Regions from separate parts of the Paenibacillus sp. cl130 genome, predicted to be linked through region 2. Evidence: a T-box and tRNA genes for the amino acid it is inferred to sense, from the RefSeq annotation. Region 2 holds a T-box; the other holds one or more tRNA genes.

Region 1 (14,955 bases), on a different contig from region 2:
TACCAATAGAGATATTAATACCTCCGACTCCCCAGTCCCCGATTCCCAAAATACTCTCGGAATCTGTGGCTACGATCAGGTCGATATCATCAGGGTCTAAGTTCAAATTCTTAAAAGCCTCTCCAATACCCGCCAGATTATCAATAGATAAATACATACCACCAGGTTTGTGATATTCATGACTGTATTCCTGTATAGCCTGGCCTACTGTTGGTGTATAAACAATCGGGAGCATTTCGCTTAGGTGCTCAGAGAGCAAACGATAATAAAGGACCGTATTCCGGTTAAAAAGATCATTTAACGCAACATTTTTACGCAAATTATCCGGTTGGCTCTGAAATTGCTCGTAAACCCGTTGAACCTGCTCCTCAATAGTTAATATCGTAGGAGGAAGGAGACCGTCAAGTCCAAGCTGTTTCCGTTCTTCCAGGGTAAAAGCTACTCCTTTATTCAGCAGTGGGTTGGCAAGTAGATCTTTTCCGGTTAATTTAGTTTCGATAGATCCGTCTTCCGTAAAATGAAAAGCACGCATTTCCAATTCCTTCTTTCTAAAAAATTACATTTAATTAATCCTTGAACAATTCGTGAACAAGTATACGCCTTATTTTAAACCAAGTGAACAAGTATGTTGTGTGAAAAATGGTTATATAAGTGTTTACATAAGAAAAATTATGAAAATGAAAGCGATTTTCAATGTTTTTTTGAATGAAAATTTCATTTAATTTTCATGATATTTTCGGAAAATCTTGATTGAATGTGATAATTATCATAGTTTTTTAGATGTAGTTCGATTAAGCGTGCATGAAAAATAGCTTAACTTCATTTTATATAAACGAAGTTAAGCTATTTTTTGGCTATAGGGATGGTTGAGGGACAAAATTTAATGCTTCGCAGCTCAATGTTTAATGAACATCAGGCATTTAATTCTCCGATGCGATTGACGGCTTCATCAGTAACTGTAGCAGAGCGTTGCATCCAGCTGTTACGCCATTTCAATTGCATTATGATGACGAGGGTAAAGGCACAGAACGTGATTAGGCTCAGAGAGATGAAGCCTGGCATATATGAACCCGTTGATTTGTACAGATGACCCAGTATAAGGGGGAGGAAGTACCCGCCTATGCCACCAGCAGCGCCGACAATGCCGGTCATGAGCCCGATTTCGTTGCCGAACCGCTGCGGAACGAGCTGGAATACGGAGCCGTTGCCAGCGCCAAGGCACATCATGCCTACGAACAGCAGCACAACTACCACGGTAAGTGATGGTAAAAACGCAATGCCGGCGAGCATAATCCCGGCTCCCGCATACAAGTACATTAACATGCGTGAACCACCAATCCGATCGGACAAAAAGCCGCCTACAGGACGAAAGAAGCTTCCGGCAATCACACAAACGGTCGCAAAATCGGCGGCATGTACCGCGGAGAGGCCATATTGGGTATTGAAGAAAATAGTCAAATAATTAGAAAGACCAACGAATCCGCCAAACGTCACGCAGTAAAAGGCACAGAATACCCAGGCATCCCTCTGTTTGAGCACCGAAGCATATTGCGACAGACTTTTTGGTGCCGGGCGGTGAGGGCTGTTGCGGGCAAAAATACTGAACAGAATGAAGACGGTTAAGATGGGGAGGATAGCCAATCCGAAAACGGCTTCCCAACTGCCAAAATGTTGAGCAATGCGGTTGGCGAACAAAGTCGCAAGGACGGTACCGCTATTACCAGCACCGGCAATTCCCATAGCCAAGCCTTGATGCTCTTTGGGGTACCATTGACTTGCCAACGGCAGCGCAGCTGCAAATGATGCTCCGGCTACACCCAGGAGCAGGGCAACAACGTACAAGTGCTCCAGCGAATCAACCCACAGCCAGCCGAGCAAGAGAGGGATTATCGTAACAAGCATACCAATCTGCCCTGTGAGCTTCGGACCGATATAATCCGACATGAATCCGAGCACGAGCCGCAGCAGGGAACCACCGAGTATGGGTAGGGCAACAAGATTGGCTTTTTGTACAGGGTCCATTGGATAATCATTAGCAATTACAACGGCCAACGGTCCGATCATTCCCCATATCATAAAACTGATATCAAAATACAGAAAGGAGCCAAATAGGGTGGGCTTGTGTCCGCTTTTCCAGAAATTTTTTTTGTTCATTCTCCATCTCTCCTGTTCTAATTGTTGTTCTTTGTCTGCAAAATGTAATTTGAACATGAAAAAGCCGCAAATCGCCCCTACATGGTATCTAGGAAACGGTTTGCGGCTTCATTGCCGTGGTTGACACACCTCATTGTGAGTCGACTTGGTATGATCACGTTGGAGTGATTTTAATCAAATTATAAAAAAGGATCTGTTTTATGTCAATATACGTAACACAAAATCGCAAAAAAATTAAATATAAGGCGAAAAATATAGCATTCATGTATTAAATATTGACATGACATTCACAATTCAGTAATCTTAGATACATATCGGCACAACGATGTGCCGACATTTACGGCAACGGTGCCCTTTTCCATTGAATGGAGAAGGGCTTTTTCTGTCTTATTTTATTCGGAGAATGGGGCTGGTTTAATATGATGAAAAAACTGGTCGTCGTCGGCAACGGTATGGCAGGCATCAAATGTGTGGAGGAAATACTCGTTTTGGAGCCAGAGCGGTTCCAAATCACGATATTTGGTGCAGAGCCCCGTCCCGGGTACAACCGAGTGCTCCTGTCCAAAATGCTTCAGGAGGAGAGCTCATTTAAACATATCGTTACCCATGACTGGGACTGGTATGAAGAGAACGGGGTAAAGTTGTACGCGGGTGAACGCGTCTGTCGTATTGATGTTGCAGCCGGGATGGTGGAAACGGAATCCGGTATGAAAGAACCTTATGACATGCTCATATTGGCAACGGGCTCATTGCCTTTCATGCCGCCCATTCCCGGAGCTCGAAAACAGGGAGTAATCGCTTTTCGTGATGTGAATGATTGTGAAACCATGGCGAGATATGCCAAAACATACCGCAAGGCCACGGTTATCGGAGGGGGGCTGTTAGGACTTGAAGCCGCTCAAGGCCTACTGAATCTAGGGATGGAAACTGAGGTTGTTCATAATGCGCAGTATCTTATGAACCGTCAGCTTGACCGGACGGCGGCTGTGCTTCTGCAGCGAAAGCTGGAGCAACAGGGCATGAGGTTTCATTTGGTGAAGGAAACGGTCAACATCATAGGCCGAAATAGGGCGCATGGATTGATGTTTGCGGACGGAGACAGGTTGGAAACGGATTTGGTTGTGCTGGCGGTTGGTATCCGACCGAATATCGAATTAGCTCAGGACAGCGGTCTGACCGTAAACCGTGCCATTGTCGTAGATGATTATATGCGCACGAGTATTCCTGGTATTTATGCCGTCGGCGAATGTGCTGAGCACCGCGGGATTTCATACGGGCTAGTGGCGCCGCTATATGAGCAGGGCAAAGTGCTGGCAAAAGTTATTTGTGGTCGTGAAACGGCTCCCTATGAAGGGACGGTTCCGTATGCGCAGCTCAAGGTAGCGGGAATCCATGTGTTTTCCGCAGGAGACATTCGTGATGAGGGAAACGAGACAGCAGTCATGGAATATAACGGGATGCTGAAGGTTTATAAAAAAGTGATGATGCACGGCGGTGCTGTCACTGGCGCCATTTTGTTCGGAGATACGGCGGAAAGCACCTCGCTGCTCGGAATGGTACAGCGCGGCGCACCCGCTACAGAGCTAACATCCCGGGATAACGGCGGAAGCAAAGCGGAGGATGCGGCAGCCGCACTGCCGGAAGAGGAAACGGTATGTGCGTGCAACGGCGTGAGTAAGGGGGCTATTTTGCGAGCGATCACTACGGATAAGCTGAAGACGGTGGAAGAGGTGAAGAGCCGGACCAAAGCATCCGGTTCCTGTGGGGGCTGTCGGCCGCTGGTGGCTGCACTGGTCAAAAATAGTTTGTCCCAATCGACAGTTTCCGGACCTGTAGTTACTCCGACCGCCCAAGAAGTAGTCCCTGTGTGTGGATGTACGCATTACGATCATGATTCGCTTAAAACAGCTATGGTGGACGCAGCCTGTCAGACTCCAGATGAAGTAGTGTCCCGTCTCGGTTGGACTAGACAGCAGGGGTGTGAATTGTGTCGGCCGGCTGTACTTTATTATTTGGAATCCCTTGGGTTGCGCGACAGATCTGCGACAAATCCATTAGGTGCTGGTGTTGTGGTTCAGGTCACACCGCAGTACGGAGGAGAAGCGCCCTCTGCGGGTCTGCGCTTTACGAACCTAAATGCCGAGAATCGGGCTTTTGTTGAGTCGGACCTGATGGATCAGGCATTTGTAGAAGTAGCCTGGCTCAGAGAGCGGTTGGTAACTTTATGGGGAAGTCTCGCATTGCCCGCGTTGGTTACAGTTGCTATTTGTCCTGGATCGGCGTATCCGGCAGGTGTACTTGTCCACGATATTGGAATATCCCGATCTCCAGTAGGCTGGGAGGTTTATGCCGGTGGCCATGCAGAGCATCCAGTTCGCCAGGGGCAGCTGCTTGGATTGGAGGAAGACCCGGCAGAAGCGGTCCTGATGGCTGTAGCCTGCTTGCAAATATACCGACATAGTGCCCGGTATGGGGAGAAAATGTGGGAGTGGATTGAAAGGACTGGCGTTCTGGCATTACGGGAAAGTGTGCTTGACGCTGCTCTTCGAAGTGGACTGGCGGGTAGCCTGCGGACCACAATGCTGACAGGATGATGTGATGGGTTGAGTTCAGTTGTGGCGATATTCTATCGTGTGCAGACAATAAAATTCCGAAAAATGGCGAAGGGGAGGTGACTTTGATGTGTCAGTCAGGAGAAGGCAAACCGGAAGCTGGGCTACATGTATCGGCAGTAATGGATACGCAGTGCCCGTTTTGCAGCGTGCAATGTAAGATGACCGTTAGTGCGGGTACGGAGACACTTGCGGGTATCATCCGTACAGTGTATAAGGCGGAAGGGAAACCTAATGCAGCCTCGCAGGGTAGGCTGTGCATTAAGGGAATGAATGCGCATCAGCATGCGACTCATGCGGAAAGGCTGGTACAGCCCCTCATACGCAAAGAGGGCAAACTTGTTCCCGTCAAGTGGGAGGAGGCGTTGGATACTATAGCTAGCAGTTTCTCTACGCTACTGTCCACACAGGGTCCCGATGCAATCGGAATTTACGGTGGAGGTTCACTCTCCAATGAAACGGCTTATTTACTCGGTAAATTTGCCAGGGTGGCTGTAGGTACGCGATATATCGATTATAACGGGCGCTTCTGCATGTCGGCAGCGGCATCCGCTGGCAGTAAAGTGTTTGGCGTTGATCGCGGACTGACCTGCAGACTGGCTGATATTCCGTTGGCTCGTTGTATTGTGCTTGCAGGCACGAATATCGCTGAATGCCAGCCGACGTTAATGCCTTATTTTCACGAGGCGAAGGAAAACGGTGCGTTTGTCATCGTGATTGACCCGCGCGCGACACCAACGGCGGCTGCTGCCGATTTGCACCTGCAAATCAAGCCAGGTATGGATGCTGTGCTGGCTAATGCCATGCTAAAGGTCATCGTGGACGAAGGATTTGCGAATGAAGAGTTTATCCGCAAGCGGACCAACGGCTATGATCAGCTGTTGACTCATTTGAAGGGTGTGGATCTGAACGAATCAGCTGCGTTGTGCGGAATTGAGGTAGAAATGATCCAGCAGGCAGCACGTGCCTTTGGCAGTGTGGAGACCGGCATCGTTTTTACGGCCAGGGGTGTTGAACAGCAGACAGATGGACATATGGCGGTGCGTGCATTTCTTAATCTGGTGCTGGCCACTGGCAAGATTGGAAGGGAAGGGTGCGGTTATGGAGCTATTACAGGTCAGGGAAACGGGCAAGGGGGGCGAGAGCACGGCCAAAAGGCTGACCAGCTTCCTGGTTACAGATCAATTGAGGATGAAGAAGATCGAGCCTATGTGGCGTCCGTGTGGGGAGTAAAACCAAGCAGTTTACCGGGTAAGGGAGTGTCCGCCTATGAAATGATGGAGCTTGTCCATCAGAGAGAAATCCAAGCTTTGTTCGTGATGGGCTCTAATCCTGTTGTATCTAACCCGAATGTCCGGCTGGTGGAGGAAGCCCTCAAAAAGCTGAATCTGCTGGTTGTGGCGGATATGTTTCTCACTGAAACCGCGCGGATGGCCGACGTTGTTTTGCCTGTGACGTCTTATTTGGAGAATACGGGGACGATGACCAATCTGGAGGGCCGCGTTCTGCTACGGGAAGCGGCGAGGTCCGCACCAGGCGAGGCTAGAGATGACTGGAACATTTTGTGTCAGGTAGCTGCAAAGCTAAACAAGGGCAGCTATTTCTCTTACAGGGATGCTGAGCATATCTTTGAAGAACTGCGGCTTGCCAGCCGGGGCGGTCCTGCCGATTATTATGGGATCACATATGACAGGCTGCGTCGTGAAGAAGGGGTATATTGGCCATGCCCGTCTACGGACAGAGCCGGTATGGATACGATGTTTCGGGAAACCTTTGCCCATTCCGATCAAAAGGCTATTTTTACGGTGGTTGAAAGCTGTGGAGCAGGAGAGGAGATATCAGAGGAGTACCCGCTTATTTTGACGAACGGCCGCGTGCTGGCTCACTATTTGACTGGTGCACAAACGCGCAGAAGTCCGTCGCTGGCCGCACGAGAGATTGAAAATTATGTAGAAATTCATCCGCGGACAGCGCGACGCTGGCATATCAGGGACGGGGAGTGGGTAGAAATAGCATCACAGCGCGGTAGCTTCACTGTCCGCAGCCGGATCAAACCACATATCCGCGAAGATACGCTCTTCGTGCCCATGCATTGGGGTGGGATACAAAATGTAAATCGGGCGACTCGACCCGATCTTGATCCGTTCTGCCGGATGCCTGGCTTCAAAACGGCTGCTGTGCGTATCCGTCCCCTTCATCTGGCTGCAGTTGCAACAAGTGCAGATAATGGGGAATGGTCTGAGTTCTAGAGCAGGACTGAGTAAGTGACTTTTTCTTTGCATAAAAGGCCAGCCCCCTTTGTATGAGTGAGGGGCTGGCCTATTTGACTTGGATAGTTTAGGGCCCGCAATCCCTAGACTGCGTGACGCCAATAATTAAAAATGCATTCGGGTTTCGGATCTGCTTGCTCCTGTTTTTATTTCTTTTCTGAGCATAGCTTCCCGCCAGTGACAATACAAACCCCAGGCGTCCCCGTTTTCTAGCAGCGGTTTGCAGGTATACAAACCTTCCTCTATGGAGTCGACTCGCCCTGCAACGAACAGTCGGACCGCACTGTTGAGTAACACTTGATTCGAAAAGGCTATAGAAGCTGTGCCTTGCAGCACTTCCTCCGTAATGCGCAGCTGTTCAGCGGGGGTCCAGTTATGCTCGGGTACCACCGAATCCAGCCCGTACATTTCCGGATCAATAACCTGTAGTGATACCTCGCCGTTAGCAAGCAGGTAAGTCCGGGTCGGCCGATCGATGAACAGATCCTCCGATCCTTCGCTCCCCTGGACGATCAGAGCCCTGCGGTAATTCAGATTTTGCATGAGTTTCGCCGTCTTCTCGAGCACAGTATTGTGGAAAACGCCGAATACAATATACGGGGAAGAACCGTAATCAACCAGTTTCTCGGCAGTATTCAGCACTGTGCGAAGCCCCAGCTCTTCGCGAATGGGCCGCATATCTCGCAGGGGCGCGCACCACTGTTCGGAGGCAACGAACAGTACACCAGTCAGCTTCGCGGCATGAATGGCGGTTTCACGTGTCATGTTCCGGGACGTTACCCCCATTTCCTGCAGCAAAAGCGGGAGCGTAACACCCCATTTGGGAGGGAGAGGTGCACTGCCATGCATCGTTACAGGAATTCCGCATGAGGCGAGTAGAAAGGCCGTTGCGAAGGTGGCGATAAATGAAGACTTTCTGCCATCGTACGGACCGGCGAAATCAATCCCTTCCTGCATCGGAAAGCGATGGGTATATTTACGGCAGATGTTTACAAATGCTTCCAACTCGGCAACACTCTCCATTTTAATGCGCTCCGCGGCAAAGAAAGCTCCGATTTGAGCAGGGGTTGCTGACTGGGTCATAATAAGTTCGGCAGCAGCTTCGGCTTCGGCGTAATTCAGATCCCGGGCGCCCCTTTTGCCGCGACCAACTTCTTTTAATATTTCAATGATATTCATGTTCGGGCCCCTTTCAGATTTATGCTTTTAGCATTTGCTGTGCTTTGACGATGGAGATGGCCACATCAACGATACGTTTGCGTTCGTTCATTGCTTTTTTGCGTAGCACATCATATGCTTCCGCTTCCGGGATACCGTTTACTTCCCCAAGTATTCCTTTCGCCATATCAATCCATTTGCGTTCTTCCAGCCGAGCGGTCAGTTGCTTGCGTTCACTTTGCCAGTGCTGGCGTTCAAAAAAGCGTTTGGCGCTAAAATGAAGAGCCCAATTCAGCTCATGGGCTGCCATAGAAGGGGTTAGAATGCCATCGACAGTGACATCAGCTTCACAGGCCTCTGTCGATGATAGCGCTGATTCTGCGCTGCACCACCAGAGCAATGGGATCGCTTTGGCTTGCTCCAGCCTGCCACTCCATATGCTGATAGTGCCGACAGGTATGTTTAGTACCGCCGCGTCTGCATTAAGAATTAGCTGTTTGATTTCAGATTCATTGCGGCAGGGCAGGGTTAGGTATCCGTTGGACTCTAAAAGGTGCTCAGGTCCTGCCTGCCATGAGGAAACGGCGTGTGTCTGCTCAGATACATAGTCAGAATGTAAGTGAATTACCAACAAGGAACGCAAGCGGGCTCCTCCTCTCTGTAACATGAAGGGTAGTTAGCGATGGGGATAGTAATCATTGATAACAAATATGACATAAGATTTTGTCTGCCTGCTTATTTTTTTCATCATCATCAAGCTAAAACGGACTTTTAAACCATTTTGGCGTGTTTTGGACTGAAAATCAATCCTAATTTTGTAGGGGAGTGATATTTTATACGTCATAGATATGTTACATGGTGATAAAATATAATTTTTATAAGTTTATGCGTAAGGAATGTTGACATATCATTTGAAGCATTATATATTAGCTACAATACTTTTTAATTCCATACTCTGATGGATACAACGGCGTATTCGATGAAACGGCAATGGAGCCTGTTTTCTCATGTGGAGGGATATTTTGAATCCCCATATGTGAAGCAGGCTTTTTATGTTTTGAGGATACAAATGGAAGGGAAGTGACCTGATGAACGATATCCAAAAGTTAGTGTTGATCGGCAACGGAATGGCGGGGATACGCACTCTCGAACATTTGCTGAAGCTTGCACCAGGTAGCTATGAGATTACGGTATTCGGGGCCGAGCCCCATCCAAACTATAACCGGATCATGCTGTCCTCCGTTCTGGCGGGAGGGGCTGGTTTGCAGGATATTGTCATTAACGACTGGAGTTGGTATGAAGACAACAATATTCGATTGTATACCGATGATCCTGTCACAGCCATCAATACGGAAAAGCAGCAGGTGACGTCGCGCTCCGGCGTATGCATCTCTTATGATTTGTTGTTGTTGGCAACAGGTTCTAAAGCCTTTATTCTGCCGCTTCCAGGGGCCGACAAGGAGGGTGTTATCGGTTTTAGGGATATTCGTGACTGTGAAACGATGATGGAGACGGCAAAGACGCACAAAAAAGCAGCTGTTATCGGCGGCGGATTGCTTGGGCTAGAGGCAGCTAGGGGGCTGCTTAACTTGGGGATGGACGTCACAGTTATTCATATTAACGGATATATTATGGATCGGCAGCTGGATGAGGCTGCTTCCCTTATGCTCCGGCGCGAGCTGGAGGAGCAGGGAATGACTTTTCTGGTCAATAAGCGAACGGCGGCTATTACGGGCCGTCGTCGCGTGGAAGGATTGAAATTTGCCGATGGCAGTGAGCTGGAAGCAGACTTGATCGTTATGGCGGTAGGCATCAGACCAGACATTGAACTGGCGGTGTCGGCGGGAATTCCTGTAAACCGTGGCATCATCGTAAATGATTACATGGAAACGAATGTCCCTGGCATATACGCCGTTGGCGAATGTGCAGAACACCAGGGAATCACTTACGGACTGGTAGCTCCATTATATGAGCAGGGTGGTGTGCTGGCTCAGCGGCTCGCGGGAATGGAGACTCCCGGCTACAGTGGTTCCGTCACTTCTACAAGGTTGAAGGTATCGGGTGTCGACGTGTTTTCAGCAGGGCATTACAAGGATGAACCGGGAACACGTTCCCTGCGGTATCAGGATGATATTGGCGGCGTCTACAAAAAAATCGTGATCAAGGACGAAAAACTGATCGGAGCCGTTCTGTTTGGGGATACGTCTGACGGAGCCATGCTGTTTTCTTTGATCAAAAGTGGCGGGTCGGTGGTTGGCCGAGAGAAAGAGTTATTACTTGGCTTCAATCCCGGTCAACCTGAAGCTAGTGGCGCCATGATGCTGGAGCAGATGCCTGATGACGAAATTGTATGCGGATGTAATGGTGTATCCAAGGGTGACATTGGAGAGGCGGTTGCGGCTGGCTGCCGGAGTGTCGGGGAGATTAAGGCATGTACGAAGGCATCGGCATCATGTGGCGGCTGCAAGCCATTAGTGGAGGGACTCTTACAGCTATACGCAGGCGCAGAAGCCGGAGAAACGCTGAAAGAGGGGATTTGTAGTTGTACGACGCTTGACCGGGAAGCGATCATTGATGGCATTCGGGAGATGGGATTGAAGAGCGTCAAAGAAGTGATGAATGTGCTGGGATGGAACGAACCGGAAGGTTGCACGAAATGTCGGCCGGCCCTCAATTATTATCTAGGTATGGTATGGCCGATGGATTATGAGGATGAGAAGGAATCCAGATTCACGAATGAACGGTACCATGCCAATATACAGAAAGATGGCACCTATTCTGTCGTGCCCCGCATTTATGGAGGAGTTACTTCACCTGCCGATCTGAAGAAAATTGCTGCTGTCGCAGAAAAATACAATGTGCCTCTGGTTAAATTTACGGGTGGCCAACGTCTTGACCTGCTTGGTGTGAAAAAGGAGGATTTGCCGGGGATCTGGGCCGAGTTGGATATGCCGTCTGGATATGCCTATGGAAAGACGCTGCGAACGGTTAAGACGTGCGTAGGTAACACCTTTTGCCGCTTTGGCACTCAGGATGCTATGGGTATGGGCATTCGGTTGGAAAAGGCATTTGAACGGCTGAATGCGCCATCCAAAGTCAAACTGGCTGTATCTGGTTGCCCGCGTAACTGCGCTGAAGCGACGATAAAGGATTTAGGCGTCGTTGCTATTGACGGTGGCTGGGGGATCTACGTTGGAGGTAACGGCGGTATTAAGGTTCGGGCAGCTGAACTGCTTTGTACCGTTAAAACCGAGGATGAAGTAATGGAATGGACCGGTGCCTATCTGCAGTATTATCGCGAGCAGGCCAATTGGAACGAACGCACAGCCCATTGGGTGGAACGGGTCGGAGTTGAATCCGTCAAACAGGCACTCGCGAATGCAGAGACGAGGAAACAACTGGTGACCAGAATTGAAGAGACGTTAAGCACGACGACTGATCCGTGGCACGAAATTATTCACAACGAAGAGCTGCGCAAAAATTTTGTACAGTTGCCGGAACTTAAGGCAGTAACGGAATAGGGGGCTGACAAAATGGAGACCAATACGACAACCAACAGAGTCAGAATAGCTGATCTGAACGAAATTGACCGACGTGGAGCAAGGACAGTTCGCATTCATAATACAGAGATAGCTGTATTCCGTCTGAGCGATGGCAGCGTGCATGCGCTTGAGAATCGTTGTCCGCACAAAGGGGGGCGGTTATCCGAAGGAATGATATGTGGCTCAGCGGTCCATTGTCCGCTCCATGACTGGAAAGTTGACCTTTCCACTGGCCGGGTGCAAGAGCCGGATACTGGATGTGTGACTGCTTACCCCACGGAGATTGATAGTGAGAGCGGGGCGGTTTATATCGTAATCTAAGAGTTCTATACGTATTGTGCTGATGGTTCTGCTTTTTTTCTTCTATATAATAGAAGGATCAAGGTGAAAGGCTTTGTTGAAGAAGTGGTGTTGTTAAAGTGCAATGATCTGAGTATACAGAAAAGTCGACCCTATTTTTTCGGGCGGCTTTTTTATCTTATATGTATGATTTAAATTAAAAAATAGGTTATTGCTAAATCTTAGTCAATGACCTATCTTCTTTTCTCAGGATAACTCGCTTTATCTCTAGACAAATAAAAAAAGCCTTGAGAATCAAGGCTTTTGACGAATAGGACGGATGGGGATCGAACCCATGACCCTTACCCTGTCAAGATAATGCTCTCCCGCTGAGCTACCGTCCTGCGGTTACTAGATAATATCATGTATTAACCATATATGTAAAGTGAAAAAATAGAAGTCAGCCTGTACTTCATGACCATTTATATATATAATTCGAATTTAGCGAGTTTGCAATTTGGAATTAATGATAGGGGGAACAGATGATGGCCGCAGAAATTATAAGTGTAACAACAGAGGAACAGCTACAGGAGGCAATATCGATCCGTACCAAAGTGTTTGTCGAAGAGCAAAAGGTTCCTCTTGATTTAGAAATTGACCATTATGACAAGCTGGGAGATACGGCCCATCATTTGCTAATTTGTGAACATGGTGAAATGGTGGCCACTGGTCGATTGACATACTATGAGGAAGATACAGCTAAAATGCAACGTATTGCCGTTCTCAAGGAGCATCGTGCGGCAGGCTATGGACGTGTATTACTGCTAGCACTGGAGGAACGTGCACGTGAATTGGGGTTAAGATACTCGCTGCTAGATGCCCAATGTCAAGCCGAGAAGTTTTACGAAAAGCTCGGTTATGAGACGATCTCCGATGAACCTTTTGACGATGCGGGAATAACGCATGTACGTATGCGCAAAAAGTTGTAGTCGACAGCGTAAGGTGCATACAAATCTGTACAATGTGCATGCTAGTAAAAGTTCCTCCACTATAATACTATGGATAAGGAGCGATACAGTATGGCTGATACAGAACGAGAGCAAATTACAGCAGTACGTAAAGACGGGGATGGCGACCTTACGTCTTTTCAGACATCTACTGGTCGGGTTTTAGATTATAACCAAGCATTGAACGAGATTGAGGCAGGCTCAATTGCAGGCGTTAACGTTTTCAAGGCCAAGGATGGAAGCAAACGAATTCGGGGAGATGCCGATGGAGATCCATCTAATAACCTGGATCAACTGCCATTGTTCTGACCTTAACTCGCAACATTAGAATGCAAGTTCATCATTATATTCAAGAACAGCAAGCCGCCTGGCTATCCTTTGTAGGAAAGCCAGGCGGCTTTTTGTTAATTGTTCAAACTGTATTTAGCATGCTACTCTGCACGTTCCAACTCTGTAAGTTGATATACTCGTTGCTGCTCTAGAAAGGACATGACTCCTGCCTTCTCCCTGAATTGTTCCATATCATCACTATAGTGCATCAGATGAATCCGCTCTTGAAGAGATGGCGCCAAGCTTAGCAGCTCGTCCAACGTCGTATGGACTTCTCCAGCGCCTTGTAATTGAACCTCATGCAGAATACCCCGACATCCTCGTTCATGCACCAGATGATGAAGCAAATCAGGGTCAAAAACCATATCTGCACTATAAAAAAGGCGGTCATTAATGAATATGGAATAACTGTTTTTACCCGGAATATGCCTTGTAGGGATTAGCTCCACCTGGATACCCGATACTAATGTAGTGGGTACACCAGGCGTTATTACGTTTACCTCGAATACATCTTCAAGCTTGTCAATCATACCTTGCTGTGACATTCCGCCCTTGAGCGTATGTTCCCACAAAGGGTGGATTAGTGGTTCGGCGATATAAAGTAGAGGCTTGCGACGATGGAGAATGTTCATTTGAAAACCGAATTCCTCCAAACCTCCGACATGATCTGCGTGAATATGTGTGATTAAAATTGCGCCAATATCAGGCAAAGGGACGCCCATTTGGTGTAATGCTAAAGAAGCGGTTGTACCGCAATCGATCAGCAGTTTGCCTTCTCCGCTGTCCAGCAGCGCGTTGTTGTTGTAATAATGCTTGGCAAAGGCACTGCCTGTGCCAAGCATTTGTATCGTTAGGCTCATTATGGATTATCCCTCCGGACTTTGTGTACTAGGACATTCTACAGTCGTATTTTATCACCTATGCTGCTGGAACTAAAGATTTGGCTCCTTATGTAAAAACTTTGGACAATTTGTGAAACACAGCGCAACTTGTGCGGCTGAGCTAGGTATAAATGTACGACAGAAGGTTTTAAACAGATAACGATGGAGGGATTAGTAGTGATGAAATGGAGAAAAGTGATGGCCCTAGTGATGGCCTTTTCAATAATGGGAGGGACCGCCATTTCGGCGGAATCCGCCAAGGACCAAGTGCAGTTGATTATTAATGGAGAAGTGTCAAAAGATGGCGCAGTTGTCATTGATGGGAAAACCTATGTGCCCATCCGTGATTTTAACGGACTTGTAAATTTTGATCCATCCGGTGGAAAAGTTGTTTTCGACCAGCCTAACGTGCATATGTTCCTGTTCAAGGGAGATACGGTGTTTGGTAACGTGAATAAAGGCAATAAAGTGAAATTTAATGTATTCAGTCAAATTGATACCTTGAAAACAGATATCTCCGGAGTGAAGGTAGCGATCACCGACCCTTCAGGCAACGTGAAGGATATTCAGTCTCAAGATATCAAAGGAGCGCAAAAGGATAACTTCTGGTTCCGTACGAACGACTTTACGTATGATTTCAAAACAGCAGGGAATTACCGGGTTGGTTTCTACATTAAAGAGAGCAAAGACGGCAGCTATACCCTGGTGTCCGAAAAAGTCAT
Region 2 (14,955 bases):
ACATTCCGGGTGGCGTAAACAGCCCGGTACGGGCTTTTAAATCTGTTGGGATTACACCTGTATATATCGACCATGGCGAAGGATCGCGCGTATATGATATTGATGGTCAATCCTATTTAGACTATGTATGTTCATGGGGACCGCTTATTATGGGGCATGCACATCCCGAAGTGGTTAAAGCTTTACAGGCTGCTGTTGTAAAAGGAACCAGCTTCGGCGCACCAACGTTGGCAGAAACTGAAATGGCCAAGCTCGTTTGTGAACGTGTTCCTTCCATGGATATTGTACGTATGGTTAACTCCGGAACTGAGGCGACTATGAGTGCGATTCGACTCGCACGCGGATTTACGAGCCGTAGTAAAATTCTTAAATTTGAGGGATCATATCACGGTCATGCGGACAGCTTGCTGATTAAAGCAGGCTCTGGTGTTGCGACCTTAGGCTTGCCCGATAGTCCGGGTGTACCTGAAGTCGTGGCCACCCATACAATCACCGTCCCTTATAATGATTTGGCTTCGGTGAAGCTAGCTTTTGAGAAATTTGGCGAAGAGATTGCCGCAATTATTGTCGAGCCAGTAGCAGGCAATATGGGCGTTGTACCGCCACAGCCTGGATTTTTGGAAGGTTTGCGTGAGGTAACCCAGCAGTACGGAAGTCTGCTGATTTTTGATGAAGTAATGACTGGATTCCGGGTTGGACTTCATTCGGCTCAAGGTCGCTTTGGTGTGACGCCGGATCTTACCTGTCTGGGTAAAGTGATTGGTGGTGGACTCCCTGTAGGTGCTTACGGCGGACGTCGCGATATTCTGGAGCAGATTGCTCCATCGGGACCAATATATCAAGCGGGTACGCTTAGCGGAAATCCGCTGGCTATGGCAGCAGGTTATTCGACACTTAAATTGCTGACGCCAGAAGTATACGATCGTCTGGAAGAGCGGGCAGCAAGGCTTCAAGCCGGATTCGAACGTAATGCGAGCGAGCTGGGTATCCCTGTCACGATCAATCGCGTGGGTTCTATGGTTTGTCCATTTTTTACAGAAGAAAAGGTTGTCAATTTTGACACAGCTAAAACGAGTAATCAGGACCACTTCCGCCGTTACTTTACTGAAATGGTGAATGAGGGAGTTAGTGTGGCACCATCTCAATTTGAGGGTATGTTTGTGTCGGGCGTGCATACGGTAGAGGATATTGATGCCACCATTGAGGCGAACTATCGCGCGCTCAAACGTCTATGAGCTGGCAAGGTGGCTGGAAAAGAAGAGGACCGTGGCTGGAGGTCACTCCAGGACGGGAAGTCACAGACGGGGAAAAAAACAGCGCTGATGCTGTAGATCAGTGGTTGCTGAATCGTTTGGAATTACCGGAAAAGCTGTGGCGCAGACTGCGTCATGAAAAAGAGATTGAACTTACAGGGGACCGGCTGCGGCTGGCCCTTTTTCCTGTAATGAACCTTGGCATCACCCCTCGTTGGTATGATTTAAAGGTACTGTATGAAGATGATTTTTGCCTGGTAGTGCATAAACCAGCAGGTATGGCAGTACATCCGGACGGCGCTGTGCAGGATGGTCCGCTGACGTTGGATCATGCTGTCGCATCCTACTATGAGATGAATGGCATACATGCGGCGGTACGGCATGTACATCGCCTGGATGTGGATACGACGGGCCCAGTGCTATATGCCAAAAATGAATTTGCATTGCTTAAGCTGGACAAGCAAATGAGAGCTAAGGATATCGGCCGCAGGTATGTAGCTTTGGTACGAGGGAAAGTACCTCCATCACTGCGAACGTTGGATTGGCCGATTGGCAAGGACAGGCATCATAAGCAGCGCCGTCGTGTATCTCCGACTGGGCAGAAGGCGGTTACCCATATTGAACTCGGGGAAGTATGGGGAAGCGGTTCAAGTGCAGTGAGTCTCGTATATCTGACGCTGGAGACAGGCCGGACGCACCAGATTCGCGTACATCTTAGTCATGCTGGCTACCCGTTGCTTGGGGATGTATTATACGGGGGTCGGGCTACTGATTTTTGCAGGCAGGCGCTGCACGGAGAGCGTCTTACCTTCTGTCATCCGCTGAGTGGCGAAACAATTACGGTGGAGGATGCTTGGCCGGATGATTTTCAAAAGCTGCACAAACAGCTATAAAAGATGGCATGCCTTCTATTTTGGCGCATATACTTGAACCTAGAAACGGTTTGCAATATGGAGTTTCCGTGCGCCTGACCAGAAGTCAGAGGATGTGCGGAGACTGCCCAAAGGAGGATGCCATCCTTGAACAAACAACAGAATGATCAGCCGCAAGGCTTGCGTTTTGATATTTATGAACGCATTCATTTGACGGAGGAAGCTGCCGGGATTGCTGAGTTGGAGGAAATTGAGCTTCTGCCACGCATTCAGGTTGTAACCCACGGCGACCATGCCGCTTTGCGAGGGCATTTGCTGCTGGAGGGCGTGTACCGCACACCTGAACAGATTACGAGCGAGCTTCATCATTTGATCCCTGTGGAAATTACCATTCCGCTAAACCGCGTAGGGAGATTGGAAGATATCTCTGTCGAGATTGAAAATTTTGATGTGGACCTGCTCTCTTTACGTAGTCTAAACATTACAGGTGTTCTTTCTTTGCATGGCGTGGAAAGCTCGCACGCGGAGGAGACGGCGGTCTGGCTGGATGAGGAATTCACCGTAGTGCATGCACCTGAGCATCCGGTTCAATCCCATACCGCCGATGGGGAGCATCGCCATGCAGAGGCCTATTCTGCCAATGACTCGACCTCCGATTACGTTACAGACCCTGAAACCTCCTACAGAGTGCCAGCACAACAGGAGTCTGTTTCATGGGAACAGCTGTCTGAGGGCCATGGAGAACAGAAGGCATCGTCGGAACAGCAAGCTTATGAGTCGGCAGTAGATTCTAACCGGTTCTATGAGCCTTGGACGGGTAAAGCAGTTGAAGACAGCTCTCCCGAGGTCAAGCATGAGCATGGGTCTCCGGAAGTGTGGGGATTTCAGCAAGAGGAAGCATGGACAGGGGGGAATGAACCTAAATTATCTTCCGCATCTCCCAATGTAGTATATGACCCTTTGTTGAATGAACCGCATCCTGCCACGGAGTCCGAGGTCTATCTGGAGCCACAGTTGGAGGCGAGTCAAGTAGATAACTTCGACTTCAGGCCTGAAGCGTCAGAACAGGTGAACCACGAGGCCCATGACACCTTTACTGAGGATAAGCCAGAGATGCGTGTGGCGCTTAACAGTAAAAAGGATGAAGGGGCAGACGAGCCAGACCCGGTTGTCTACTCATCATTGCTCCAATCCAGCCGTTCGGTGAAGGAAGCCGAATACCAGCAGCAATTGGAGCAGGAGCCGCAGGATCAGGATCAGAAAGCCGAAGAAGAGCGGGAGAATGCCAAGTGGAAGAACCTTTTTTTTCATACACAAGATGAAACACCTTTTCGCAAGGTGCGCTTATGCATTGTACAGCGCGAGGATACACTGGAAACCATAGCGGACCGTTATCAGCTCAGCACACGTGAGCTTCAACTGTATAACAGATTGGCGGAGCATCATGTGGAAGAAGGACAGGTATTGTACATCCCTTGATCCGGTTGCTGAAAAATGCACAGCGGGTGTTGACTATAGTCAATGGGAAATGTATGATGTGGTATAGTTATTGAAAGACTGAGATCGGGAAGAGTAGGCAGCAAGCCCTTCAGAGAGTGGAATTGCAGCGCTGTGAGGTTCCGCAGGAAGCTACTGGCCGAAGTCACCCGGGAGTCGCCTGTTTGAACGGTTCCTCATTTAATTCCTACGGAAGATAAGAGGTTCACGGTAGAATAAGGCCGGTCCGCAACCGTTATCTGCATAAAGTGTCACACCATGTGTAATGGATCAGTGGATACATACACTAGGGGTGAAACAAAGGTGGTACCGCGAGAGAACAGCCTTTCGTCCTTTGAGGATGAAGGGCTTTTTTTATTTGCCAATTGAAAAATCATGGAGGTATCCTGATATGTCAGAACAAGACAACAAGACAACCTTGGAAATGCCAACAACGTACGATCCAAAATCAGCAGAACAAAAATGGTACAAAACGTGGATGGAAAAGGGCTATTTCCGCGCCGGGCAACATCCGGAGGCAGAGCCTTTTACAATCGTTATTCCACCACCGAATGTTACAGGTATGTTGCATATTGGACATGCTCTTGACTTTACTTTGCAGGATATTATTATTCGCGCCAAGCGGATGCAGGGTTATGATGCCTTGTGGCTGCCAGGGGCAGACCATGCGGGTATTGCTACCCAAACAAAGGTAGAGCAAAAGCTGCGTGAAGAAGGCCTGACACGTTATGATTTGGGCCGCGAGAAGTTTTTGGAGAAAGTGTGGGAGTGGAAGGAACTTTATCTGGATAATATCCATAATCAATGGGAAAAGATGGGTTTCTCTCTCGATTATTCTCGTGAACGTTTTACGTTGGATGAGGGACTGTCCCAAGCGGTACGCGAGGTATTCGTTACACTGTACAAGAAGGGTCTGATTTATCGCGGTAAACGCATCATTAACTGGGACCCCGCTGCACGTACTGCATTATCGGACATTGAGGTGGAATACAAAGAGGTGAACGGAAATCTGTATCACCTGCAATATCCACTGAAAGACGGTAGCGGATTTATTACGGTAGCTACTACACGTCCTGAAACGATGCTGGGCGATACAGCAGTAGCTGTACACCCGGAAGATGAACGCTACAAGCAAATGATTGGCAAAACGCTTGTGCTCCCAATCATCGGACGGGAAATTCCGGTCATTGCGGATGACTACGTTGATAAAGATTTCGGTAGCGGCGCGGTTAAAATTACACCGGCTCACGACCCGAATGACTTTGAAATGGGACAACGTCACCAGCTGCCACAAATTACGGTGATGGACGAAACGGGAACGATGAATGCCGAAGCAGGCAAATATCAGGGCCTTGATCGTAGCGATTGCCGTAAGCAAATCGTCGCTGATCTGAAAGAGCAAGGCGTACTGATTCGTATTGAAGAGCACGTACACCAAGTAGGCCACAGTGAGCGTACAGGTGTAGTTGTAGAACCTTATCTGTCCACACAATGGTTTGTGGAAATGAAGCCTCTGGCAGCTAAAGCGATTGAAGTGCAGAAGGCTGGCAACGGGGTAAACTTTGTACCGGATCGCTTTGAACGTACTTATCTGCATTGGATTGAAAATGTGCGTGACTGGTGTATTTCCCGTCAATTATGGTGGGGGCACCGTATTCCGGCTTGGTACGATGAGGAAACCGGAGAAGTTATTGTATCGGCGGAGGACCCTACAACTTTGCCTGAGTACGCTGGCAGAAAGCTAAAACAGGATGAGGATGTGCTGGATACCTGGTTCAGCTCGGCTTTGTGGCCGTTTTCGACACTGGGCTGGCCTGAGCAGACAGAGGACCTCAAACGCTACTATCCGACTAATGTCTTGGTTACAGGCTATGACATTATTTATTTCTGGGTATCGCGTATGATTTTTACCGCGCTGGAGTTTACGGAAGAGATTCCGTTCAAGGACGTACTTATGCACGGGTTGGTTCGTGATGCGGACGGTAGAAAAATGTCCAAATCCCTCGGCAACGGTGTTGATCCGCTCGACGTGATTGACCAATATGGTACCGATGCCATGCGTTATATGATTTCCACCAGTAGCACGCCTGGGCAAGACCTTCGTTTCCGCTGGGAGCGGGTGGAGCAGGCCCGTAACTTTGCCAATAAAATCTGGAATGCGTCACGCTTTGCGCTGATGAATCTGGAAGGCGTCACTTCGGCAGATATAGACATTACTGGTGACTTGAGCACCGCTGATCGTTGGATCCTGCATCGTCTAAACGAAACTTCACGCGACATCACGCGTCTAATAGATGCTTATGAATTTGGCGAGACAGGCCGCCTTCTGTATAACTTTATTTGGGATGATTTGTGCGACTGGTACATTGAGTTTGCGAAGCTTTCCCTATATGGCGACAATGCAGAGGCGAAAAAGAAAACGCAATCCGTACTTGCATATGTATTGGATCGGACGCTGCGCATGATTCATCCGTTCATGCCGTTTATCTCTGAGGAAATATGGCAGCATCTCCCGCATGAGGGAGAAACGATTACACTGGCCGCTTGGCCTGTTTATGATCCGGCTTTTGAGGATAAGGATGCAGTCGCTGAAATGAATTTGCTGATCGACGTAATTCGCGCTGTACGCAATATCCGCGCTGAAGTCAACGTGCCGATGAGTAAGAAAATTGAATTACTCATAAAACCCGGCGATCAAGCCGTTCTCGATATCATTAACCGCAATGGGGAATATGTACGTAGATTCTGTAATACGTCTGAATTCGACGCAGGATTAGAATTCACCGTTCCAGATAAAGCGATGACATCTATAGTTAGCGGCGCAGAGCTATACCTGCCGCTGGCCGGACTGCTTGATATTGCCCAGGAAATTAGCAGACTGGAAAAAGAACTTCAGCATTTGAACAGTGAAGTGGAGCGCGTGGAGAAAAAGTTATCTAACCAAGGCTTTGTGGCGAAGGCACCAGCTAAAGTCATCGAGGAAGAAAAGGCCAAGCAAGCCGATTACTCAGATAAGCGCGCTAAAGTTATCGCACGTATTGAAGAACTCAAGGGATAATTTCACTCACAATAAAATGACCTGAAGGTGAAGAGGATGTCAGATACGATCAGGGGCGGAGATACGGCTCCTTTACAAAGCTATGATGAAGCAGTGGAATGGATTAACGGCTTGATTCCGTTTGGCATCAGACCCGGATTGGAACGAATTGAACAGCTAATGAGTAAGTTGGGTGATCCGCAACGACATCTGAAGTTTGTGCATATTGCGGGAACCAACGGTAAAGGCTCGACTTGTGCCTTTCTGACCTCTGTGCTACTGAAATGTGGGTACGATGTCGGAACTTTTACATCTCCGTACATCACCCGATTTACGAACCGTTTTCAATTCAATGGGACCGATATTCCCGATGAAACGCTGGTTTTGCTTGCCAATCGCTTGTATCCGTTGGTGAAAGAAATCGCAGATAGTGAATTGGGATCACCTACGATGTTTGAGGTATCGACAGCGTTGGCTATTTTATACTATGCTACGGTATCTTTCCCAGATGTTGTGGTATGGGAGACAGGTCTCGGGGGAAGGATGGATGTAACTAATATCGTGAGTCCAATCGTCTCGGTTATTACGAATGTCGGCTATGATCATACGGATATTTTGGGAGATACGCTCGAACAGATTGCAAGGGAAAAGGCTGGTATCATCAAACCAGGTGTACCTGTCGTCAGCTGTGTTTCCCAACCCGAGGCTATTCAGGTCATACGTGAAACGGCGGCAAAGCAAGGAGCTACCTTGTACCTGGCAGGAGAACAGTTTACGTATGAACGGCTAAATGGGGATGAAACAGCTCAGACCTTTTCATTCGCGGGGCCCTTCCGACATATGGAAATTGACATCACGTTGTTAGGCGAGCACCAATGTTCTAATGCGGCAGGAGCTATGATGGCACTTGAGGTCCTACGTCAGTATATGGCTTTTGTGTTGGATGATGCAGAACTGCTGGAGGGCTTTAGGCAAACTGCCTGGGCAGGGCGTCTCGAACAAGTCAGTACCTCGCCGAGGATTGTCCTTGATGGAGCTCATAATCCAGAAGGAGCACAGACGCTGGCCAAGAGTCTTCCTCAAGTGTATTCGTACAAAAAATTGGTTTTAATGATGGGGATGCTGTCAAACAAGCATCATGAAGCATACTTGCAGCATATACTGCCACTAGTGGATACGCTTATCCTGACCGAGCCCGATTTTCGCCGCAAAATGAATGCCGCTGAATTGGCTCATCTCGTGGAGAAGCTGCGGCCGTCTTATGCCAAAACGGATTTAAAAATAATTGTAGAAGGTGACTGGAAAAAGGCTCTTGGCCTGCTTCAGTCACATACGGAAGCGGAAGATCTGGGGGTGGTGTCCGGCACGCTGTACCTTATTGCGGATGTACGGGCTACCCTTATGTATCAAACCGATTCGGAAAAAGGTTGGTGAAATTTGTTGATTACTTCGGAACATGTTCATTTTATCGGTATCGGCGGCTACGGGATGAGCGCGATTGCTCGGGTCATGCTGGAGATGGGTTATACCGTGACTGGCTCAGATGTGGCATCACAAGAGCTGACAGAAAAACTGGCGGCAAAAGGCGCAAAAATATATATTGGACACACGCCTGAGCATATTGCAGGCGCGGATATCGTCGTCTATTCAACAGCATTGTCACGTGACAATGTGGAGCGGGTGGCAGCGGAGGAATTGAATATTCCAACTCTGCACCGTTCGCAGATGCTGGCTCGCTTGCTTAACGAACGTAAGGGAATAGCTGTTGCGGGTGCGCACGGTAAAACGACAACCTCTTCCATGATCGCTCTGGTTATGGAGAGATGTAACGTTGATCCAACGTATATTATTGGCGGCGAAATCACGAATTTGGGAACGAATGCCAAAGCAGGTAAAAGCGAGTTTGTCGTTGCTGAGGCGGATGAGAGTGATGGTTCTTTCCTGCAATATCATCCTTGGCAAGGCATCGTAACCAATATTGAAGCGGATCATTTGGAAAATTACGATGGCGACTTTAATCGTCTGAAAAGTGCCTATGTACAGTTTTTGAGTCAAATTCGACCGGATGGGGCGGCTATTGTATGCGCAGATGATCAGAACATCCGGGAAATGCTGCCTCAACTCCAGACTCGGGTCATTACTTATGGAGTGGAGCATGAAGCGGATTATATGGCGACAGATATCCAATTAGGTGACCGTCGATTAAGCTTCACTATGAGCCGCAAGGGAACAGCACTCGGAACGATCGAACTATCAGTGCCGGGTAAACATAACATGTATAATGCGATGGCGACTGTGATTTCATGTTTGGAAGCAGGGATTCCATTCGATCAAATCGCTGCGACAATTGTGGAATTTCACGGCGCGAAGCGTCGTTTTCAAGTACTAGGTGAAAGCAATGACATACTGATTATTGATGACTATGCGCATCACCCAACAGAGATTGAGGCTACGATTAGCGCAGCGAGAGCGACTGGCAAACGTATTATTGCTGTATTCCAGCCGCAACGCTATAGCCGCACCTTTTTCCTGCTCGATGCGTTCAGCCGCGCGTTTAGCGAGGCTAGTGAAGTCATAATTACCGATATTTATTCACCAGCGGGAGAAAAACAGATTGAAGGCGTGCATTCTTCCAAGCTCGTGGATTTAATCGTCCAAAACAGCAATGCGAATGCAATCTATTTGCCGACCAAAGAAGCTGTGATCGAAGAGTTGAAAGATCGCTTACAGCCGGGTGATCTTGTGCTGACGATGGGAGCTGGAGATATCTGGAAAGCAGGTGACGCGTTAGCGCGCCATCTTCGCGGACAGCAAGTGTAATACGTATAAAAATGAGCTGTTACGCCAATGAATTACATTTATTCGAGGGTATTCCGAACACGACTGTGTTTCGGGATACCCTTTTTTTGTAATGCTGGGGCATATATTCTTAGCTTGACTCATACAACAGACTATGAGGAAGTATGGGACAAGGAGGGAGTGCATCCATGAATAAGACCAAGATGACATTCCGGTTCGACCAACAGTTGCCGGAGACAAGCCGGGAGGATAAGCTACAGGTGCTTCCGTACAAAAATGAGTCGATTACGAACGAACAGCGTGAAACTGATAACTCGCATAAAGGAACGGAACGGAACAGAGGAATGAAGAAAAATACTGTAGCTACGCAAGAATCAGAGATCAACGAGCCTGAGGATCTGAACAAACGCATTTCAAGTCGGCGTTTTGCTCCAACATTAAGAGTACAAGAGGGATGGGATGACCCCTTTGGTCGTTCGGCGGCTTCCTGGTCAGATGCGGAAGTTCTACCAGATAGCCTGGAAGAGGATGAGGAAGCTTATCATTCTGTCCAAGAGTACAGAAAGCGTCCGCCCCACCCTTCAAGATGGAAACTGGTTGGCTCTGTAGCCAGCGCGCTGGTGACCGGAGGCATGTTTGGATATATTATGTTGTTACTGTTTAACGGAGGAGGCATGGTCCCGGGATCAGATCCTTCAGTAGAGGAGGCAGTACCGGTCTTTAAAGAATCTGTTGGTGTGGATGCAATATCTGCAAAAGAGAATTCTGTCCCTGTCACTGTCATAGAGGCTCAGGTACCTCCACAAACCTACTATTTGCTGCAATATGGGGTTTTCAGCACTCCAGAACGGGCCTTACAAGCAAAAGAAGAACTGTTGAAGGCAGGCATTGCAGCAGGAGGGGATACCGAGGACCAAAACCGGGTATATGCAGGAATATCGCCGGATAGGGAGCAAGCCAAGTTGCTCAGCAATCAGTTGAAAACACAAGGAGTCGATTTGTATGTTCGTGAGCTTGAATTACCTGGATTCGAAAAAGCAGCTTACGGAGGCGAAGGTGATAAACTCACTAGCTTTTTTCAGTTAAGCAGTTCATTGGTGGGTAAGTTGAGCGGACTTTCCTCAACCTTGCTCGGAGAAGGAGGTCCGAATACGGTGCCAGCCTCCGACATGAAGGAGCTGAACGACCTGCATCAGCAGTGGACACAAAATATCACTGCACTTCCCACTGGGCTTTCGAAGGAAGCGGCTGTCTCCGCAACCTCACTTGAAAAGGCGATGAACAGTGCGATCTCTGCAATTGGGGAATATAACAAGAACACAGCCAAGGAACACATTTGGGAGATTCAATCCTCCATGATGGAATATGTTTTGCGTGAGAGGGAATTTATCCAATTCATAAAACAATAAGCTAACCATATTTTCCGGCAAGGAACTGGAAATAGTTCCCCATGCCGGATTTCTGTTTGTATTGCAGTACAAATCACCGTATAATAATGAAGGTGTCAAAAAATGGCGAGGGAAGATCAGGATGAAAAAAAATGTAGGAATGCTTATACTGTTTTTGTTGCTCGGTTGGCTCTTGGGTGCATGGATTGCCAAAGCCCTTCAATCGATCAAGTTCCTTTCCTTTCTGACCCACCCCACTAGGATATCTTGGTCGCCGAGAGCGGACCTGGATATTATCAGCTACAACATAACGATAAATTTTGAATTGAGCCTGCTTAGTCTGATCGGCATCATTGCCGCGTTCTGGCTGTACCGCAGGCTCTAACTGATGAAAAGGAGCTTCCCTTATGGACGGGAAAATTACGCCCCGCATTATTCTGGCATCGACTTCACCAAGAAGGAAGGAATTGCTCGCATTTTTGAGATTCCCCTTTGAGGTGGTGCCGAGTCATGCGGATGAGAGCACGCCTGAGAGCTGGACGCCTCAGCAAATCGTGGAGACCCTTGCGGCACGCAAAGCCGAAGCGGTCGTGAACACTGCCGCTCAGTCGAAGGAAGCCGGACTGGTGATTGGCAGTGATACCATTGTCGTGCTGGATGGTTCGGTATTGGGCAAGCCTGCCGACCATGCGGACGCGGTTCGCATGCTGACTGCATTGCAGGGAAGGACACACCGTGTGTACACCGGGGTAGCCTGCATACATACCGGAACCGGCGAAATGCTTGTCAGACATCGCCAAACGGAGGTTACAATGAAGCCTCTGAGTCAAGAGCAAATTGTGGCATACGTGAATACTGGTGAATCGTCTGACAAAGCAGGAGCGTATGGCATTCAAGGCATGGGTGCTACGCTGGTGGAATCTATTCAGGGTTGTTATTTTAACGTCGTAGGATTGCCGCTTTCCTTGCTGTCGGACATGCTGTCCGATTTTGGAGTGAATGTGTTGCGTCCATAAAGGGGATAAACATATGCTGGAGTCGCCAATACTGATGCTTCGCGACCTCCCCCATGAAGAACGACCAAGAGAGCGCATGATGACATATGGGGCGGATGCCTTAAGCAACGCGGAGTTGCTGGCAATATTGCTGCGTACAGGAACGCAAAATGAGTCTTCGGTGCATTTAGCGCAGCGTATTTTGCAGCAGGCAGGAAATTTGCGTCAACTGGTGGATATGAGCTTGAGCGAGTTGACCCAGATTAAGGGCATTGGGGATGCTAAAGCGATACAGCTAAAAGCGGGTATCGAACTGGGGCGTCGATTAGCATTGTCTCGCCATTTGGAGACCCCGGTGATTAGTTGCCCGCGGGATGTGGCTGATCTGCTGTTTGAGCAGCTTCGTTATTTGCAGAAAGAGCATTTTGTATGCTTGTTCCTTAACACTAAAAATCATGTCATTGCTCAGGAAACACTATCTATGGGTAGCCTGAATTCTGCCATCGTGCATCCTCGTGAAGTATTTCGGGCAGCAATCAAATGCAGCAGCGCTTCAATCATTTGCGCTCATAACCATCCGAGCGGTGATCCGAAGCCAAGCCCGGAGGATGTCCAGTTGACTCGCCGCCTGATGGAAGCGGGCAACATCGTAGGTATCGACGTGCTTGATCATATTGTGATCGGGGACGGGACCTTTGTAAGTTTGAAGGAACAAGGTCTGATATAATATAATATTTAAATCAAACATTTAAACACGACCGGATAATCCGGCCTGAATAAACCGTTTATACATGGATAACAGATTTCAGGGAAGAGAAAAGGAGATTACATCATGCTGGGTGGCTTTACAAAAGATTTGGGAATAGACTTGGGGACGGCAAACACGCTTGTATACGTAAGAGGTAAAGGAATTGTGGTTCGTGAACCATCTGTAGTCGCTTTGCGTACAGATACAAAAACCATTGAGGCTGTTGGTGAATCTGCGAAAAAAATGATCGGTCGCACACCGGGAAATATACGTGCGATTCGTCCGATGAAGGACGGTGTCATTGCTGATTTTGATACGACAGCAACGATGATCAAATATTTTATCCGTCAGGCGCAAGCACAACGCTCTTTGTTTCCGCGCCATCCGAACGTGATGGTTTGTGTGCCTTCAGGCATTACTGCGGTGGAGCAGCGTGCTGTTGAAGATGCGACGAAGCAAGCAGGCGCAAGAGAGGCATATACGATAGAGGAGCCGTTTGCAGCAGCAATTGGCGCTGATCTTCCTGTATGGGAGCCTACAGGCAGTATGGTTGTCGATATCGGTGGAGGTACAACCGAAGTGGCAGTCATTTCCCTGGGCGGGATTGTAACAAGCCGCTCCGTGCGTGTGGCTGGCGATGAAATGGACGAGTCCATCATCCAATACGTGAAGCGCCAATACAATCTGATGATTGGTGAACGGACTTCAGAGCAACTGAAAATGGAAGTTGGTTCAGCTATGCCATTAGAGCAAGTGGAAACCTCAGAAATCCGCGGACGTGATCTGGTAACAGGTTTGCCGAAGACGATCACGATTACTTCTGATGAAATTAGCGAAGCGTTATCGGATACAGTCAATGCAATCGTGGATGCGGTCAAAGTAACACTGGAAAAATGCCCTCCCGAGTTGGCAGCGGACATCATGGATAGAGGAATCGTACTTACTGGTGGTGGAGCACTTCTGCGTAATCTGGACAAGCTGTTGGCAGGTGAAACCGGAATGCCGGTGATCGTAGCGGAAAATCCTCTGGATTGTGTGGCAATCGGTACAGGCAGAGCGCTGGAAAATATTCATTTGTTCAAATCGCGCAGCAGTTCTGCCGTCCGTTCCAAACGTTGAATCGGGGGTGTAGGAACTGTTTAAGCTGTTTGGCAATAAAAGACTATTTGTTCTATTGATCGGAATCGTTCTGTTTATTGCCCTTATGGGGATTACACTTGGACAGAGAAATTCCTTAACCTGGCCCGAGAAGTTCGCCAGAGATTCAATTGGCTTTGTGCAAGGTATCTTTTACAGGCCCGCTTCAGCAATAGCGGGCTTCTTTGAAGATATCGGAAATATGCGCAGCATCTACGAAGAAAATGAACGGTTAAAAATTGCTGTAGCAAAGCTGACTCGTGACCAGATTCAGACCCATAATTATGTTGAAACAAATGCCAGACTGCAGAATGAACTGAAGTTCACCCAAACGCAAAAGGCGAAGAATAATTATGATTATCGTGTTGCTCAAGTGAACAGTGTCAGCAATGATTCCAAAACGCTTGTGATCGATATTGGTGAGAAGGACGGAGCGAAGGTTGGTCAGGAAGTCAGTTCGCTTGAAGGATTTGTAGGAGTCATTAGTCAAACGGGGAATTTTACGTCCACCGTTACACTGTTGACTACATTGGATCCTAAAAATCCGAATTCTTATGCCATTGCAGCGACAGTCTTGGGCAAGGAAAATCAATCGTTTGGTATGATTGAAAGCTATGATCCGGGTACGAACAGATTTCAAATGACTCGCATTGAGGAAAAAGATCCAATCGCAAAGGGTGATCAGATTATTACGTCTGGCGCAGGCGGGAAATTCCGCAAAAACCTAATGATTGGAACGGTAGAGAAGATTCAGGTTGGGGAGTTTGGCAAAACACGGACAGCGATTATTAAACCGGCAGCCAGCTTTGTGGATTGGAAAGAATTGCTCATCCTCTACACTCCTGAGGTACCGGAATAATGAAGATGCGCGGTCAGGTTCTAATACTGCTGCTGTTTGTACTGTTTATAGCTGAAGGGACGATTCTTCCGTGGCTTCTTCCGGATAGTTGGCATTCAAGAATGGTTCCGAATTTTGTGTATGTCGTGATCTTGTTTGTGTCTGTGTATTACAGCCGTCATACAGCATTGGTGCTAGGTATTGTTTTTGGACTTATTCATGATGTTGTGTTCTACGGGTTTATCATTGGACCTTATTCTTTTGCAATGGGGTTGTCTGCATACTTATTGGGGCTTGTTTTTACAGCTCGACGTGCGCAGATGCCCATTATGATGGCAGCCGTGTTGATTGGTAGTTTCCTGCTGGATTCTATGCTATTTGCTATTGATCA

The links. A T-box is a leader RNA that pairs with one kind of tRNA and senses whether it is charged. The one in region 2 lies ahead of BM358_RS16885 (valine--tRNA ligase), so its partner is inferred to be a tRNA-Val.
Region 1: it encodes a tRNA-Val, which carries the amino acid that the T-box ahead of BM358_RS16885 (valine--tRNA ligase) is inferred to sense. The anticodon was not compared.

Annotation. Positions count from the first base shown of each region.
Region 1 covers NZ_FOYG01000002.1:402,078-417,032, reverse strand. Annotated here, with positions in the region: gene BM358_RS08325 (NAD-dependent malic enzyme) at 1-532, opposite strand, end outside; gene BM358_RS08320 (nitrate/nitrite transporter) at 913-2,154, opposite strand; gene nirB (nitrite reductase large subunit NirB) at 2,574-4,748, shown strand; gene BM358_RS08310 (assimilatory nitrate reductase catalytic subunit NasC) at 4,835-7,015, shown strand; gene BM358_RS08305 (anthranilate phosphoribosyltransferase) at 7,142-8,215, opposite strand; gene BM358_RS08300 (ANTAR domain-containing response regulator) at 8,235-8,837, opposite strand; gene nirB (nitrite reductase large subunit NirB) at 9,283-11,715, shown strand; gene nirD (nitrite reductase small subunit NirD) at 11,728-12,057, shown strand; tRNA gene BM358_RS08285 (tRNA-Val) at 12,348-12,419, opposite strand; gene BM358_RS08280 (GNAT family N-acetyltransferase) at 12,561-13,004, shown strand; gene BM358_RS08275 (DUF3892 domain-containing protein) at 13,095-13,331, shown strand; gene BM358_RS08270 (MBL fold metallo-hydrolase) at 13,454-14,212, opposite strand; gene BM358_RS08265 (hypothetical protein) at 14,414-14,955, shown strand, end outside.
Region 2 covers NZ_FOYG01000006.1:15,319-30,273, reverse strand. Annotated here, with positions in the region: gene hemL (glutamate-1-semialdehyde 2,1-aminomutase) at 1-1,235, shown strand, start outside; gene BM358_RS16895 (RluA family pseudouridine synthase) at 1,232-2,146, shown strand; gene BM358_RS16890 (LysM peptidoglycan-binding domain-containing protein) at 2,273-3,604, shown strand; T-box leader at 3,676-3,960, shown strand; gene BM358_RS16885 (valine--tRNA ligase) at 4,014-6,680, shown strand; gene BM358_RS16880 (bifunctional folylpolyglutamate synthase/dihydrofolate synthase) at 6,717-8,093, shown strand; gene murC (UDP-N-acetylmuramate--L-alanine ligase) at 8,100-9,479, shown strand; gene BM358_RS16870 (SPOR domain-containing protein) at 9,647-10,867, shown strand; gene BM358_RS16865 (DUF4321 domain-containing protein) at 10,989-11,231, shown strand; gene BM358_RS16860 (Maf family protein) at 11,254-11,862, shown strand; gene radC (RadC family protein) at 11,876-12,568, shown strand; gene BM358_RS16850 (rod shape-determining protein) at 12,674-13,708, shown strand; gene mreC (rod shape-determining protein MreC) at 13,764-14,585, shown strand; gene mreD (rod shape-determining protein MreD) at 14,585-14,955, shown strand, end outside.